3 regions of the Actinomadura sp. GTD37 genome follow, and region 2 is predicted to be linked to each of the others. Evidence: riboswitches for the same ligand, from Rfam matches in the RefSeq annotation. Region 2 holds a riboswitch; each other region holds the start of a gene.
The links. A riboswitch is a leader RNA that binds a small molecule or an ion and turns the genes downstream of it on or off. The one in region 2 is predicted to bind cyclic di-AMP.
Positions count from the first base shown of each region.

Region 1: it holds a riboswitch for cyclic di-AMP, as region 2 does, so the genes downstream of both, ACA511_RS17410 (CHAP domain-containing protein) here and ACA511_RS05260 (C40 family peptidase) in region 2, are expected to answer to the same signal.
Region 3: it holds a riboswitch for cyclic di-AMP, as region 2 does, so the genes downstream of both, ACA511_RS09145 (hypothetical protein) here and ACA511_RS05260 (C40 family peptidase) in region 2, are expected to answer to the same signal.

Region 1 covers NZ_JBGNUS010000002.1:707,378-712,529, forward strand. Annotated here, with positions in the region: gene ACA511_RS17395 (DEDD exonuclease domain-containing protein) at 1-208, opposite strand, end outside; gene ACA511_RS17400 (NYN domain-containing protein) at 498-1,760, shown strand; gene ACA511_RS17405 (NlpC/P60 family protein) at 2,068-2,988, shown strand; cyclic di-AMP (ydaO/yuaA leader) riboswitch at 3,497-3,689, shown strand; cyclic di-AMP (ydaO/yuaA leader) riboswitch at 3,846-3,986, shown strand; gene ACA511_RS17410 (CHAP domain-containing protein) at 3,996-4,838, shown strand; gene ACA511_RS17415 (hypothetical protein) at 4,878-5,152, shown strand, end outside.
Region 2 covers NZ_JBGNUS010000001.1:1,082,877-1,088,028, forward strand. Annotated here, with positions in the region: gene ACA511_RS05245 (cytochrome P450) at 1-66, opposite strand, end outside; gene ACA511_RS05250 (LacI family DNA-binding transcriptional regulator) at 145-1,167, opposite strand; gene ACA511_RS05255 (LuxR family transcriptional regulator) at 1,654-1,884, shown strand; gene ACA511_RS05260 (C40 family peptidase) at 2,180-3,127, opposite strand; cyclic di-AMP (ydaO/yuaA leader) riboswitch at 3,179-3,384, opposite strand; gene ACA511_RS05265 (amino-acid N-acetyltransferase) at 3,652-4,173, shown strand; gene ACA511_RS05270 (RDD family protein) at 4,179-4,964, shown strand; gene ACA511_RS05275 (RDD family protein) at 4,972-5,152, shown strand, end outside.
Region 3 covers NZ_JBGNUS010000001.1:1,912,154-1,917,305, forward strand. Annotated here, with positions in the region: gene shc (squalene--hopene cyclase) at 1-569, shown strand, start outside; gene ACA511_RS09135 (hypothetical protein) at 566-892, shown strand; gene hpnH (adenosyl-hopene transferase HpnH) at 889-1,893, shown strand; gene ACA511_RS09145 (hypothetical protein) at 1,943-2,584, opposite strand; cyclic di-AMP (ydaO/yuaA leader) riboswitch at 2,592-2,737, opposite strand; gene ACA511_RS09150 (hypothetical protein) at 3,360-3,890, shown strand; gene ACA511_RS09155 (glycoside hydrolase family 16 protein) at 3,996-4,913, opposite strand; gene ACA511_RS09160 (response regulator) at 5,071-5,152, opposite strand, start outside.

The DNA.
Region 1 (5,152 bases), on a different contig from region 2:
GCGTCCCCAGCTCGCCGAGCTCCTCTCCGCCGCGGACCTTCACCGCGCCGATCTCGGTGATGGCCGAGTCGGCGGCCGAGCCGCCCGTCGTCTCCAGGTCGACCACCACGAAGGTGACCTCGGAGAGCGGGGTGCCCAGGTCGTCCAGGGTGCCCTGGACGGCCTCGGCCCGAGTACCGGCGCCCTGGACACCGTGCGCAGCCGTCATGTGCGCGACCGTAGAGGACCCCACCGACAGAAGCTCGGGCCGCTAGGGTTGGACGCGCCGGCACGTCCCGCCGGGCGGGGGCCGCGGGGGACGGCTCGGGGGAGCCCGGCGCGATTCGTCCGATCGCACGTCCGCCCTTGTCGATCGCCGATTAGACCCGGGGCGGCAGGGAAGACACAGCCCACCGGCGGCGTAGCCCGGAAGGAGCGGGATCATCGACAGCGGCCCCGAAGCGACCCCCGGCTGCGCGGAGTCCGCGGAGAGTCTGGGCAGGCCCCTTCCCGAACCCGTGCGGCAGTCGGTGGTGGAGGCCGCCGCCGACCTGATCGGGTCGCTGCCCGCCGACGAGGTCCCCGCCCCGCTGCGCCGGTTCGCGCGGTTCGAGCGCCGCAAGCGCGCCAAGCTCGCCGGGCAGCACATCGCGGCGGTGCTGGAGAAGGACCCCGGTTTCCGGGCGCGGGTCGCCGGGCCGCTGCGCGAGACGCAGGCCGGCCTCGTGGAGGCGGTCGAGGACGGGCGGGTGCCGCCGGCCGCCGACCCGGTGCGCGTCGCGGTGCTGGCCTACCTGCTGCGCCCGGCGGGCTGGACCGGGCTCGTCGAGTCCGCGCGCGCCGAGTTGGAGCGCTCCGCGACCGCGTCGGAGGAGGAGGCCGCCGAGCGCCGCGTCGCCGCGCTGAAGGACGAGCTGGCCGCCGCCCGCGGCGCGCGCTCCGCCGAGCTGGACAAGCTGCGCGCCGAGCTGCGCGAGACCAAGGCCGAGGTCGCGGAGCTGCGCCGCAAGCTGCACGACGCCCGCACCCGGTTCCGCGCCGCGGAGGAGCGGGCGGGCGAGGTCGCCGCCGGCAGCGAGCTGGAGCTGGCCGCCGCCCGCGAGTCGACGGCGGCGGCCGAGAAGGAGCTGCGCAGGCTGCGCGCCCGCGCGGCGCAGGCGGAGGCGGCCGCGGAGACCGCCAAGCGCGCCGCGCGGGAGGGCCGCAACGTCGACGACGTCCGGCTGCGGATGCTGCTCGACACGCTCGTGGACGCGGCGCAGGGCGTCCGCCGCGAGCTGGCGCTGCCCTCCACGATCGGCCGTCCCGCCGACGTGGTCGGCGGGCAGCCGCACCGGGCGCTGCCGGGCCGGGCCGTGTCCGACGGCGACCCGCAGCTGCTCGACCGGCTGCTGACGCTGCCGCAGGTGCACCTGGTGGTCGACGGCTACAACGTCACGAAGACCGGCTACGGGGAATTGCCGCTGTCGGACCAGCGCAGCCGGCTGGTGTCCGGGCTCGGCGGGCTCGCGGCGCAGACCCGCGCCGAGGTGACGTGCGTGTTCGACGGCGCGGAACTGGACGCGCCGGTGGCGATCGTCGCGCCGCGCGGGGTCCGGGTGCGGTTCAGCGCGCCGGGCCAGACGGCGGACGAGATGATCGTCGAGCTGGTGCGGGCCGAGCCGCCGGGCCGTCCCGTGGTCGTGGTGTCCTCGGACCGGGAGGTCGCCGACGCGGCCCGCCGGGCCGACGCGCGGGCCTGCCCGTCCGCGCTGCTGCTGCGCCGGCTGGCCCGGTCATAAGGAGCCCATAAGGCTTTCATAAGGGACGCGTCGCGCTCTGTGATCATGTCATCACGAATGAGCGACAATGATCGCCGATATCAATCAAAGAGTGACGAATCGGTTGTGACGGTTGTTGCCCGTCGCTAGTGTCATCGGCTGACGTCGTGGACTGAGAGGGGCGAAACGGACCGTGGCCAAAGATCTCATCGGGGCACCAGCGCAGAGGCGTGACCGGAGGGGCGGCAAGGCGGGCAGAGGCGCCTCCCGTCGCCTGGCGGCCGTCGTCTGCCTGAGCCTGACGGCCTCCCTGGCGTCTGTCCCGGTGGTGGCGCACGCCGACCCCAAGCCGACCAGGGCGCAGGCCCAGAAGAAGCTCGACAAGCTCAACGAGCTGATGGACCAAGAGGTCGAGAAGTACAACCAGAACATGGAGAAGCTCAAGGTCGCCAAGAAGAAGTACACGGCGGCGACCAGGGCCAGCAAGCAGGAGCAGACCGCCTTCGAGCAGCAGCGCTCCCGGATCGCCCAGATGGCGGCCGACGCCTACAAGAACGGCGACTCCGCGGACGTGACGGGCTTCGTGGGCAGCAGGGACCCGCAGGCCATCCTCGACCAGGCGGCCGTCTTCTCCCACCTGTCGCACGAGCGCAGCTCCCAGCTCACCCAGTTCCTCGCGACCGCGCAGCGGCTCCGCCGCGAGCAGTCGCAGGCCAAGACGGCCTACGACGAGGTGAAGCAGAAGCAGGACGAGCTCAAGAAGAAGAAGAACGAGCTCGACAAGCAGGTCAAGAAGCAGAAGACGCTGCTGCGCAGCCTCGGCGGCGGCACGTCCTCCGGCGGCGGGGCCTCGGGCGGCGGCGGCACGGGCGGCACCTACAACGGCCCGGCCAGCGGCTCGGCGCGCACGGCGCTCGACTTCGCCTACGCCCAGCTCGGCAAGCCGTACCAGTACGGCGCGGAGGGTCCGGGCTCCTACGACTGCTCCGGCCTGACGATGAAGGCGTGGGCCGCGGCGGGCGTCAGCATCACCCGCACGACCAACTCGCAGTACGCCGCCACCAAGCGGGTGGCCAAGAGCAGCCTCCAGCCCGGTGACCTGGTCTTCTTCAACAGCCTCGGCCACGTCGGGATGTACGTGGGCGGCGGCAAGATGATCCACGCTCCGAGCACCGGCAAGAACGTGCAGATCGTGAGCATCACGTCGGGCTACTACCTCAACGGCTACTACGGCGCCGGGCGTCCCTGACGCCCCGCCGCCGCCCCCCGCGCGGGGCATGACGGAGCTCTCGTCGGCAACGGACCAGGCTTGACCTGGTCCGTTGTTGATTTTGGGGGGGTTTGCCTTCTGTTGGGGCTTTGGTACCTTGTCACCACCCCGGCGCCCTCCAGACGCCGCGGACCCGCGGCGCCCACCAGGCGCTTCGGCCCCACGCGGCGCATCCAGCCGCCGCGTGCCGGCGGCGCGAGCCACGCGCCGCTCCCCCCGGGCGGCACGACCCACGCGCCGCCCCGCGGCACCCGACGGTGCCGCACCGCCAGAGCACGCGGCCTGCACGCAGGCCGCGGCCGGCCCGGCCCACCGTGCGCACGCCCGCAGCGTGCATGGCGCTGAGAGCGCTGCCACGGCGGTTTCCTCCGGACCGGGCATCCGGACGCCCCCCGGCATGGGGCAGGCGTCCGTCCACAACATCAGCGCCGCTCTTTCGCACGCGGGAGACAGGTCCCGCGCCGGGCCCCATCTCGCCCCCAGGATCGCAGCGGCAGCGCCGAATCCGCCGCAGCGCGGAACCGGGGACCCACACCGCCGGAGTCCGGGACACCTCCCGGACGGGCATTCCGGCGACCGGGGTGAATCGGCGCGTCTCTCCCGTTCCGGTGAGAGCCGCCGTAGGGCCACTTCCACGCCCGAACCCGTCAGCTAACCCGGTAGGCGTCTTGGGAGAACGAAGGAGTGAGTTCCGCAGCGTCGCCCGGGCGCGGCCGCAGACGCGGCCGCGTCCCGAGCACCCCTGCGCTCCGCGGGCGGCCCCGCCCGCCGGAGCATCCACATCCGAACCGGCGTGCCCGCAACGGGGCACGCCACCGCCGAGTCCGCGTCCGCCGCGCGCACGCGCGCCGGACGCGGAGCCGGGGACCCATCGTGTCCTTCTCGTTTCGGGGTGAATCGGCCTGCCCGCAGGCCGTAGGGCGGCTTCCACGCCCGAACCCGTCAGCTAACCCGGTAGGCGGCATGGAAGTCGAGGAGACTCCCCCGTGCCAGGCGCGCACCGCAAGAAGACCCCGGGCAGGCCCGAGAAGTCCTCGGGCAGGCACCGCAAGCAGAACTCCCTGACCGTCACCTGGTGGACGACCGGCGGCATCCTCGTCGGCGCCGCCGTCCTCGGCACCGCCGCGGCCACCGCGCAGGCGTCCGTCCTGCCGTTCGGGTCCGCCCCGGCGGCCACGGCGGCCGGCGCCGCCACCGCCCAGAAGGCGGAGCGGAAACCGTCGAAGAGCACGTCCGAAGGCGGGTCCGGCGGCACGTCCAAGGCGGCGCCGGGGAAGGCGCCGGAGGGCGAGCCGAAGGCGGCCGCCCCCAGGAGGGCCGCCCCGCGGGCCTCCGCGTCGCGGCCCACCGCGGCCGAGGCCATCGAGATCGCCAAGTCCCAGGTGGGCGTGCAGGAGGACGGCGGCGGCGAGACCAAGTTCCAGAAGTGGTACATGGGCACCGCCCGCGCCAAGGAGACGGTCGCCCGCGACGGCGGCTCCGTCGGCGGCTACAGCGACGCCCAGTGGTGCGACATGTTCGTGTCCTGGGTCGGCGAGCAGGTCGGCCTCGCCGACCAGGTCGGCAGCGACGCCTGGACGGTCGAGCACGCCAGGTGGTTCCAGGAGCACGGCCGCTGGGGCACCGAGCCGAGGCCCGGCGCGATCGTCTTCTACGCCTGGAGCGGCAGCAAGGCGGTCAAGGACATCCGGCACGTCGGCCTGGTGGTCGAGAAGGTCGACGACGGCACCATCGAGGCCGTCGAGGGCAACACCGGCAACGCCGTCAAGGTCAAGGAGCGCTCGACCGACGACGTCGTCGGCTACGGATACCCCGACTACGGGTCGTGACGGCGCACCCGGCGGCGCGGGCTGCATAGGATCACGCGCATGGAGGACGGCCCCCCGGAGCACGGCGGCCCCGAGCCCGGCGCCCCGGAGCACGGCGGCCCCGTCTCGCGGCGCAGGGCCCTCGCCTTGGGCGCGGGCGGGGCCGCCGCGCTGCTCGCGGGCGGCGCCGGCGTGCTCGGCGCCCGGTCCGGCGGCGGCGCGCCGGACGGCCGCGCGTCCCGGGACGGCGCGTCCACGGCGGCCGGGACGTTCAGCCCCGGCGCCGCCGCCGCCGTCCTCGCCAACCGGACGCGAGCCGTCCGGAGCGGCGACCG
Region 2 (5,152 bases):
ACCCGGGTCGAACCCGAGGACCGCCGCAGCGCCGGCCTCCACGGCCTGCCCCGTCCTGTCCTCCATGCCCCACAGTCACCCGGAAATAAGACGAAATGTCAACAGGCGGTGGAGGGGCGGCCGCCCGGCCGGTCCCGGCGGGCGTCAAGCGCTTTCGCGGACGACCAGTTCGGGGCGCTGGACGACCTGGCGGTGCTGGTGGGACTTGCCCTCGCTCATCTCGGCCAGCGCCAGTTCGGCCGCCTCCCAGCCCAGCTCGCGGCGCGGCTGCCGGACCGTGGTGAGCGGGACCGCGGCGCTCGCGGCCAGCTCGATGTCGTCGTAGCCGATGACGGCGATGTCGTCCGGGACGCGGACGCCGAGCCGGGTCAGCTCGTTGATCAAGCCGATGGCCAGCAGGTCGTTGGCGCAGAACACGCCGTCCGGCCGCGGCGAGACGGCCAGGACCTCGTGGGCGGCGGCCTGGCCCTCGGTGGGGCTCAGGGCGTCCTGGACCAGCGTGCGGGGCTCGCGGAGACCCGCCTCGACGATCGTCCGGGCCGCGCCGTCGCGGCGGTCCACGCACGGCAGCGGTTCGGGGACGCCGGTCACGAAGACGATCCGCTCGCGGCCGATGCCGAGCAGGTACGCGGCGGCGATCTCCCCGCCCGCGACATGGTCGACCCGCGCCGAGCACGCCTCGGACGCGTCGCGGTCGATCACCACCACGCTCATCCCGGCCGCGCGCAGCCGGGACAGGTCGCCCGGATTCCCGCCGACCGGGATGATCAGTACGCCGGCGGCGCGCTGCTCCTCCAGGAGTTCCAGCGAGCGGCGCTCCTTGGCCGGCGACTGGTCGCTGGAGAGCCAGAGGGCGTCGTGGCCCGCCGCGTTGAGCGCCGCCTCGGCGCCGCGCGCGACATCGGACGCGTACGGGTTGGCGAGGTCCTCGACGACGATGCCGAACGCCCGGCGCGGCTGATCGCCGAACTCGCCCGCGGTGCGCTCGGGGCCCCGGCGGAGCCGGCGGGCGGTCTCGTTCCGGACGAATCCGAGCTCCTCGATCGCCGCGCGGACGCGGTCACGGGTAGCTTCGGCCACGAGATCTGGCCGGTTTAGGACATTCGAAACGGTCCCAACTGAGACTCCAGCACGTCTCGCGACCTCACGAATACTGGTCTGTGGCAACTCGCTCCTCGTCCCGTCCCAGGAGTGTTTCCCCAGGTAGTGGAGTTATGGGCGGCATGCCGCCGATATAGCGGCCACGTACCGTCGTCAAACGGTCGCATACCGCGTTCGGACAGCGCTTGACGGGCCGGATCCGGCCGCCTAGCGTTCCGAGCCGAAGCGTAGCTTGAAACGATTCACGATCTTGGTCCACGGCCAGAACCGGCGAGTCCGACGAGAGGGGACGGGTGGATGGCTGGCGGTCTCATCCCGGCTCCCTCGGACGGCCAACGAGTGAATCGTCACCCGGAGTTCCCCCGAACGACCCCGCAATCGGCCAGGCGGCCACCTCCGGCCAAGCACGTGAGACGGCAAAGGAACCCGATGATCTAAGTCCGGAAGGCTCCGGACCCGGCAACCCAACGCGCGTACAGAGGCCCAAACCCCGTGCCTGTGCAGCGGACGGCTGCATCCCCGCGGTCATCACCACGGACGAGGGAGGACGGAGTGGAAACAGCCACACTCGCACGTCGTGGCACCGACGATTTCGGGCTGAACGAGGAGGAGATCCGGCTGCTCGCCCAGATCGCGAGCGGTGTCACCGCCGATGTGGCGGCACGCAAGCTGGAGTTGAGCGCACGGACCTTGCGGCGCCGGCTGCGGACGATCTGCGACCGGCTGGAGGTCAACACCCCTATCGAGGCCGTGGTGTGGGCGGCCCGGAGGCAGCTCATCTAACCGGCTTCACCCCCGACGCTCGCCAGGGGACGGGCGAGCGTCACCGAGAGATCAGCGTCGTCGAGAGACCCAGGCGGCGAACGCACCCGAATTCCGTCCGACCCCGCAGCGGCGGCGCCGGCGCTCTGACAGGTAGGTCCCTGCAGGAGGCGTCGCCGCGGACGGCGTTCGAGTTCCACGCCGACGGATCTCGTCAGCATGCTTCGCGGCGGACCGGGGAACCAGCGGTCAGGCGACTCTGACGGTCAGGAGCCCCACCGGCCAAGCGATTCGGACGGTCAGGCGATTCGGCCGGTCAGGCGACTCGGACGCCGCCGGCGAAGGGACGTCCGCCCATCGGGGCGATCTTCACGACGTCGCCGGTGTGCGGCGCGTGCAGCATCTTGCCGTCGCCGACGTACATCCCCATGTGGTGGAGGTCGGCGTAGAAGAACACGAGGTCGCCCGGCTGGAGTTGGCTGCGCGACACGTGCGTGCCCGCGTTCCACTGGCTGCCGGTGTAGTGCGGCAGGTTGATGCCGACCTGCTTGTAGGCCCACATCGTCAGGCCGGAGCAGTCGAAGGTGGTCGGGCCCGCGGCGCCCCAGACGTAGGGGCGTCCGATCTTGCCCATGGCGAGGCGCAGCGCCTGCGCGGCCTTGCCGGTGCCGATGACGGGGAGCTTGGCGAGCTGGGTGGGGTCCCGCTTGACGAGCGTGCCGCGGACCTTCTCGTAGGTCTCGGTGACCTTCTTGCGCTGCGAGTCGAGCTGGGCCCGCAGGTCCTTGACCTGCTTGGCGCGCCCTTCGGCGGACTTGCGGGCGCGCTGGGCGGCCTGCATGGCCTGCATGAGCCCGAGGACCTTGGTGCTGTCCTGCTTGGCGAAGTAGTTGAGCGTCGCGGCCTGGTCGAGGACGGCCTGCGGGTCCTGGGAGGCGACGAACGAGACCGCGGGGTCGGAGCCGCCCTGCATGTAGCTGGTCGCGGCGAGGGCGCCGACCTTCTGGCGGAGCGTCCGGAGCGTCTTCTCCTGCCGCTCGGCGTTCTCGGCGGCGACCTCGGCGGCCCGCCGGGACTGCGCGAGCTTCACCTTCAGGCCGTTGTACTGCTCGGTGAGCTGCTCGAGCTGGTCGGCGAGCTTGAAGGCCTGGGACCGGAGCTCCTTGGTGGAGGGCTCGGGGTCGGCGTGCGCGACGGCGATGGTGCGCGGGGCGACGACGTGCGGTGCCGCCGTCAGGGCGACGAGCGCGCCGGCCACGGTCACCGCGCGGCCGCGGAAGCGTGAAAGGGAAGCAGGCCGCGATGGCTCCACGAATTCTCCTCTCCAGGTCCGCCTACCGGGTTAGCTGACGGGTTCGGGCCGGAGCAGCCCGTCCGCGAGCATGTGCGGGTCGGCCCGCGACACTGCGGATTCACCCCTCACGGATTCGGCCCGGGAGGACGATCCCCCGGCCGCTCCGAAAGTGGGTCCCCGGCTCCAGGGGCGCTGGTTGCGGCCCGCGGACTCGGCGGTTCGGCCTCCGTTCTACGGGCGGCCGACGTCAGCGATGGACACTAACGGAACCAGCAATGGATGCCAACTAGAACTCGCGAAATCGCAGGTCGCCGTGGCGGGGCGTGACGGGAGGCGGGTCCGGGCCCCGGGTTCGCGGTGTGTTTTGGGTCACTTTCCGAGCGCCGAAGGCCGTGCCTAGTCGTTTTTATCTAGTCACACGTATGGGCCGCTCACGACGCGTATGCGGACGCGAGCGTTTGGTAATGCCCGGTGTTCGATAATCTCGCCTGTTTGTGGAGGTCGTGATCCGGCGTGCGCATACCGCCGACGTTCAGGAGATACGCGGGCTGGTGGATCTGTACGCCGGGTCCGGGCGGCGCCTGCTGAAGAAGTCCACCGTGAAGCTGTACGAGGACGTCCAGGAGTTCTGGGTCGCCGAGGACGTCCAGCAGGGGACGCCCGGCCCCGTCATCGGCTGCGGCGCCCTGCACGTGATGTGGGAGGACCTCGCCGAGGTCCGCTCCGTCGCCGTGGAGAAGGGGCACGGCGGGCGCGGCATCGGGCACCGCATCGTCACCCGCCTCCTGGAGACCGCGCGGGAACTCGGCGTGCGGAGGGTGTTCTGCCTTACCTTCGAGGTGGAGTTCTTCGCCCGCCACGGCTTCCAGCCGATCCTCGGGACTCCGGTGGCGCCAGAGGTGTACGAGGAGCTTCTCCGCTCCTACGACGAAGGCGTGGCAGAGTTCTTGGACCTCGACCGGGTCAAGCCGAATACGTTGGGCAACACCCGGATGTTGCTTCGCCTGGAGGACTGACCCAAATGAGCGATTCCCCCCACCGCGGGCGGCCCTACCAGCCGCCGCAGGGCCAGGGTTCCTACGGCCCGCCACCCCCGTACCAAGCGTCGCAATGGCAGCAACCCCAGCAGCAACCGGCGCAGCAGCAATGGCAGCAGCAGCCCCAGCAGGACTGGGGGCAGACCCATGAGGCGTCCTACGACCAGTACGGCGGCTCCTACGACGACGCCCACGGCGGTGAGATGGAGCTTGCCCCGATCCACCGGAGGGCCGTCGCCAGGCTCATCGACAACGGGCTCGTCGCGGTCTTCGGCTTCGCGCTCATCCTGCCGGTGACCGTCGCCGCGTTCGGCCTCGGCGACACGGGCGCCTCCGACGAGGAGGAGAGCGGCATCTGGAACTGGCCCATCATTTTCACCTTGTTCTGCGTCATGTCGGTGCTGCCGTTCCTCTACGAGGCCGTCCAGCTGTCCATGTGGGGGCGGACGCTGGGCAAGCGCATCATGGGCCTGGGCATCGTGCAGGCGCGTCCCGCGGGACAGCCGATGAGCACGACGCAGGCGGCCTGGCGCGCCGGGATAGTCCATGTGGGTTACCAGATCGGTGTCTTCTTCTTCCTCGTCCTGGCGGTGATGGTGTGGGAGTACGCCGCGTACGGCATGGCGCTCGTCTGGGTGGGCGGCCTGATGGCCTACCTGTGGGCCATCTGGGACCAGCCTCTGCACCAGGCTCTGCACGACCGCCTCGCCGGCACGCTCGTCATCGATGAGCGGGTCGGATACGACGAGCACGCCGAGTACGCGGAGTAAGGCCGCGATGGGGGCCTCCCTCGCGGAACCGGGTCAGCGCCTGCTCGCGCGCGTCGTCGACACGCTCATCGTCGGTGTGCCCGTCATCGTCGTCGTCCGCGGACTGGTGTCCGGGCACACGGTGGACGTCGTCGCCCCGCCCGCCGTGGCCGCGTGCATGCTGCTGTACGAGGCGATCCAGCTCGCCC
Region 3 (5,152 bases), 830 kb from region 2:
CCGTCATCGACCCGCCGTCCGCCGACGTCACCGCGCACGTCGTCGAGGCGCTCGCCCACGAGGGCCTCGCGGAGACGGCCGTGGTGAAGCGGGCCGTGGTGTGGCTGCTGAAGGCGCAGGAGGAGGACGGCTCCTGGTTCGGGCGCTGGGGCGCCAACCACGTGTACGGGACGGGCGGCGTCGTGCCCGCGCTCATCGCCGCCGGGGTCCGGCCGGGCAAGCCCGCGATCCGCCGCGCCGTGGCGTGGCTGGAGGAGCACCAGAACTCCGACGGCGGCTGGGGCGAGGACCTGCGCTCCTACGACGACCCCGCGTGGATCGGGCGGGGCGAGTCCACGGCGTCCCAGACGGCGTGGGCGCTGCTGGCGCTGTTCGCCGCCGGGGAGCGCTCCGCCGCCGTGGACGCGGGCGTCCGGTGGCTGGTGGAGAACCAGCGCCCGGACGGGAACTGGGACGAGGACCAGTTCACCGGCACCGGCTTCCCCGGCGACTTCTACATCAACTACCACCTCTACCGGCTGGTGTTCCCGATCAGCGCCCTCGGCCGCTACCTGGGGGGCGCCACGTGACGCGGCTCGTCGTGTGCGCGGCGCTCGGCATGGAGGCGCGGGCCGTCTCGCGGGACGGCCTGCGCGTCGTCCGGACCGGGATGGGGCCCGCCAGGGCGCGGGCCGCCGCCGAGCGGCTGCCCGAGTTCGGCGCGCTGGCCGTCGCCGGCTGCGGCGGGGCGCTGGACGCGCGGCTGCGTCCCGGCGACCTGTTCGTCGCGACCGAGGTCCGCGGGCCGTCCGGGACGGTGCCGTGCCGTTTCGGGCCCGTCGAGACCGAGGAGCACACGGTCACGGTGGAGACGACCGAATTCACTCTGCCAAAGGAGGTCCGAACACCATGAGCATGCCGCTACGCCAGAGCCTTCGCATCGGAACCTATATCCTCCGCAACAAGATCCGCGGCAGGGAGAAGTACCCGCTCATCGCGGAACTGGAACCGCTGTTCGCGTGCAATCTGGCCTGCGCCGGCTGCGGGAAGATCCAGCATCCGGCCGACACGCTGAAAAGGCGGATGCCCGTCGAGCAGGCCGTCGCCGCCATCGAGGAGTGCGGCGCGCCGATGGTGTCCATCGCGGGCGGCGAGCCGCTCATGCACCCGCAGATCGACGAGCTCGTGAGCGAACTCGTGAAGCGCAAGAAGTTCGTCTTCCTGTGCACGAACGCGCTGCTCATTCCCCGGAAGATCGACAAGTTCAAGCCGTCGCCGTACTTCGCCTGGGCCGTGCACATCGACGGCCTCCGGGAACGGCACGACGAGTCGGTCTGCAAGGAGGGCGTCTTCGACGACGCCGTCGCCGCCGTGAAGGAATGCCAGCGCCGCGGATTCCGCGTCACCACCAACACGACGGTCTTCAACACCGACACCCCGCAGAACGTCATCGAGGTCATGAACTACCTCAACGACGATCTGAAGGTCGACGAAATGATGATCTCGCCGGGGTACGCCTACGACAAGGCGCCCGACCAGGAGCACTTCCTCGGCGTCCAGGAGTCGCGGGAACTGTTCCGCAAGGCGTTCGCCGACGGGAACCGCAAGCGCTGGCGGCTGAACCACTCGCCGCTCTTCCTGGACTTCCTGGAGGGCAAGGTCGACTTCCCGTGCACGGCCTGGGCGATCCCGTCCTACTCGCTCTTCGGGTGGCAGCGTCCGTGCTACCTGATGTCGGACGGCTACGCGCAGACCTACCAGGAACTCCTGGACGAGACCGACTGGGACTCCTACGGCCGCGGACGCGACCCGCGGTGCGCCAACTGCATGGCCCACTGCGGCTACGAGCCCACGGCGGTCATGGCCACCGTCGGCTCGCTGAAGGAGTCCATCAGGGCGGTGCGGTCCACCTGACCGCAGCGCCCGGAGGGCGGGAGGTTCGCTCCCGCCCTCCGGGCGTCGGTCAGGCGTCGCTGAGCTTCGTCGGCCGGTAGGCCTTGTACTCGCTGCCCGAGTCCAGGCCGTAGTCGCGCGTCCGGTAGTCGGTGCCGTAGCGGCCGCGCTGCTCGTAGGCCCAGTAGGACGTGTGGTCTCCGTCGGCCCACTTCTCGAAGATGACGACGTGGCGGGTCGTGTTGGTGCCCTCCGCGTCCATGACGAGGTCGCCCTTCTTCAGTTCCGACATCGCGATGCGGGAGGTGTGGCGCGACGACGTCAGGCCGACCGTGTTCTCTCCCGGCTTGGGCAGGCCCAACGCCATGGACACGTATCCCGAGCAGTCGGCCCGGTAGCCCTCGTGGGACCTGACCTGGCTGTAGGACACCCGGTCCGAGCTGTGCGGGTTCCACGTCCTAGCCCGCTCGATGACCTCGGACCGCTCGTCCACGGCCTTCTTCTTCTCGGACCTGTCGGACGTGTCCGGCACGGCCTTGCGCGGCTGGGGGACGGATTTGACGGCGGCGACCGATGTGCCGGTATCGGACGGACGCTCCGCCAGTTGCACCGTCGTCGCGGCCACGCCGAACACGGCGAGACCGACGAGCGCTCCATTGGTGCGGGGGCTCAGGCCGAAAATGCCCTTGCTCCTGGTGTGCTTGCCTTTCAAGGGGGGCTCCTTCTTCCATGTGCCGCCTACCGGGTTAGCTGACGGGTTCGGACGTGGAAGTCGCCCTACGGCCTGCGGGCAGGCCGATTCACCCCAGTGCAGGGAGGGTGGGTCCCCGGCTCCGCGCTACGGCGGACTCGGCGGTGCCGCTGCGGTCCCCGGGGCACGATGGGCCCCATGAAGGAGAGAGCGGCGCTGATGTTGTAAAGGCCCTGCCGAGGCGGATCGCCTCCGGGCGTTGCCTGCACGGCGCTGAGCGTGCACGGCACTGCGCGACGCGTGGACCGCGTCGCCCGCCCACGCTGGTGTGGCATGTGCGCCAGGTGGGGCAAGAGCGCCTGGCTGGCGCCTTGGTGAGCGCAAAGCTACAGAACCTCTCAAGGGATGGCAAACCCCGACAAAATCATCAACCCCCAGCTCAGCGCCCCAGACCGTCCCCTGTGGGGCCTCCGGCCGGCTCCGCCGTGCCCGCCGGGAGGGCCGCGCCCCGCCGGCCCGGCGGGGGCGCCGCGGCGCGGTGCCGCCCGCGGGCCCGGCACCCCGTCCGGGACGGGGACCGGTAGTTCTCGCGCACCGCGAAAACGGCAGTTCGGTGATCAGGAATGATGAGCGCGGCCGAGTATCGGCCCGTCCGCCGGAGAGTGCCCGGGATGCTCGCCGGAGGTGTCGGGGACGGTCATCGCACGTGATCAGGAGGCCATTCCTCGCTCCATTGCCGGAACGTGATAGGCCACGTATGATCATCGCCGGATCCCGGCCCCCAGGGAGGCGTTTAATGACGCATGGGAAAAGGGCCGCCCGCGGCCTTCTCTTTCTCGCGGTGCTGGGCGCCGCGGCCTGCGGAGGGGCGGAAGGCGACGGCGGCGGCACACCGCCGCCCGCCGCGCAGCGGTCCGCACCCCCGGCCGCGCCGACGGAGCCGAGCGAGTCTCCGCAGACCGACCCGGGCGCCGCGCCGGGGCTCGCGGGGGCGCGCGCCGCGCTGGAGGCGTTCCTGCACGGGCAGGCGGCGGGCGACGCCTCCGTGTGCCGTTACGTCCGCGAGGACAGCGACTTCGTCAACAGCCCCGCGCTGAAAGGCGACTGCCGCAAGGGAGTGAAGGCCACCCCGCATTTCCTCAGGCCGAAGGAACGGCTCGCGCTCGGCCAGATCATGGCCACCGGAGGGAAGATCACCAAGCCGGGCGAGGCGGTCGTGCCGTTCTCCGGCCTGCGCTGGACGGACGGGCACCTGACGCGGGAGGCCCTCCAGCCGCAGTTCGTGCTGCGCCGCGACGCCAAGGGAATGTGGCAGATCATCCGCTGACGCCGCGGTGAGCCGGTCTCCCGGAGACCCCGTGTCCGGGAGACCCGTCCTCCGCCCGCGCCGTCCAGGTTCCGCGCGGTTCCGCGCGGTTCCGTACGGTTCCGGTCAGGCGCCGTACATGCGGATCCAGTCGACTTCGAGGACCGCGCTGTCGCGGGTGTCGATGCCGGGCGCGGTCAGCTTCTTCAACTCGGGCATCCAGTCGAGCTGGATCGCCTGGCCCATGGGGCCCGGCGGCCGCACGTCCGGATCCGACGTGTGGAACCAGCGCCGGCCGTCCACGTACCCGTTGATCTCCTTCGCGGTCCACTCGACCGCGAACGTGTGCCAGGCGGTGAGGTCGACCTCCACGTGGTCGGCGACGCGCCCCGAGTTGCCTTCGCGCCCCTTCTGCTCCGACCCCTTCCGCTGGTCGTAGTGGAGGAAGAAGTTCGCGCCCGTCCGGAGCCCGCTGTCCTCGTAGGTCTCCATGTAGTCGATCTCGCCGCCGCCGTCCTTGGGGGCGGTGTCGCCGCCGCCGTTGACGGGCCACAGCAGCAGGTTCGCGTTGTAGCAGGCGCAGGCCCGGTTCATCCTCAGCCGCGTCTCCCAGCGGCCGAGCTCCTGGTCGCCGTCGCGCCAGCCGAGCCCGCCGGTGGTCCCGTCGGGCAGGCCGGTGATCCGCAGCGCCCCGTCCACGACGGTCACGGCGCTCGGGCTGCGCCTCCCGTTGCCGGCGTGCCCGTCCCCGTCGTAGACCTCCCATGCCTCCGGGTCGAGAGGGCCGTCGAACTCGTCGGCCGCCAGCGGACGCCCCCACCCGCGGCTCCGCGCCGCCGTCACCGCGCCGGCGGCGTCGCCGGTCTTCGCCTCGCCGGCCTTGGGCGGCGCCGTCCTGCCGGTGGGGACCGGGTGGAAGTCGGCCGCCGCACTGGTGCGTCCGATATCGGCCGAGCTCTCATGCAGGGCGGCCAACGCCGAGACCCCGACGGTCACCGCGGTGACCGCCACGACGACGGCCCGTCTTCGGAAAGAGAAGGACACGATCCAACCTCCGCACCGGACGAATTGTGCCGACAGCCGATTCAAGCCGCCCCGCACTCGACTAATTCATCCGGAACCTACTCGGCGCGCGTATCGGGGCCCTAGGGCCCTAGGGCCCTGTGCGGGGCTCCGGGGGACCTCAAAATCGCGCCTCCGGTCAATCCCGCGGCGGCATTCCGAGCCAGGTCACGATGGCCGTGGAACGGTTCGGGGCGCCGAGCTTGGCGTAAAGCCGGTTG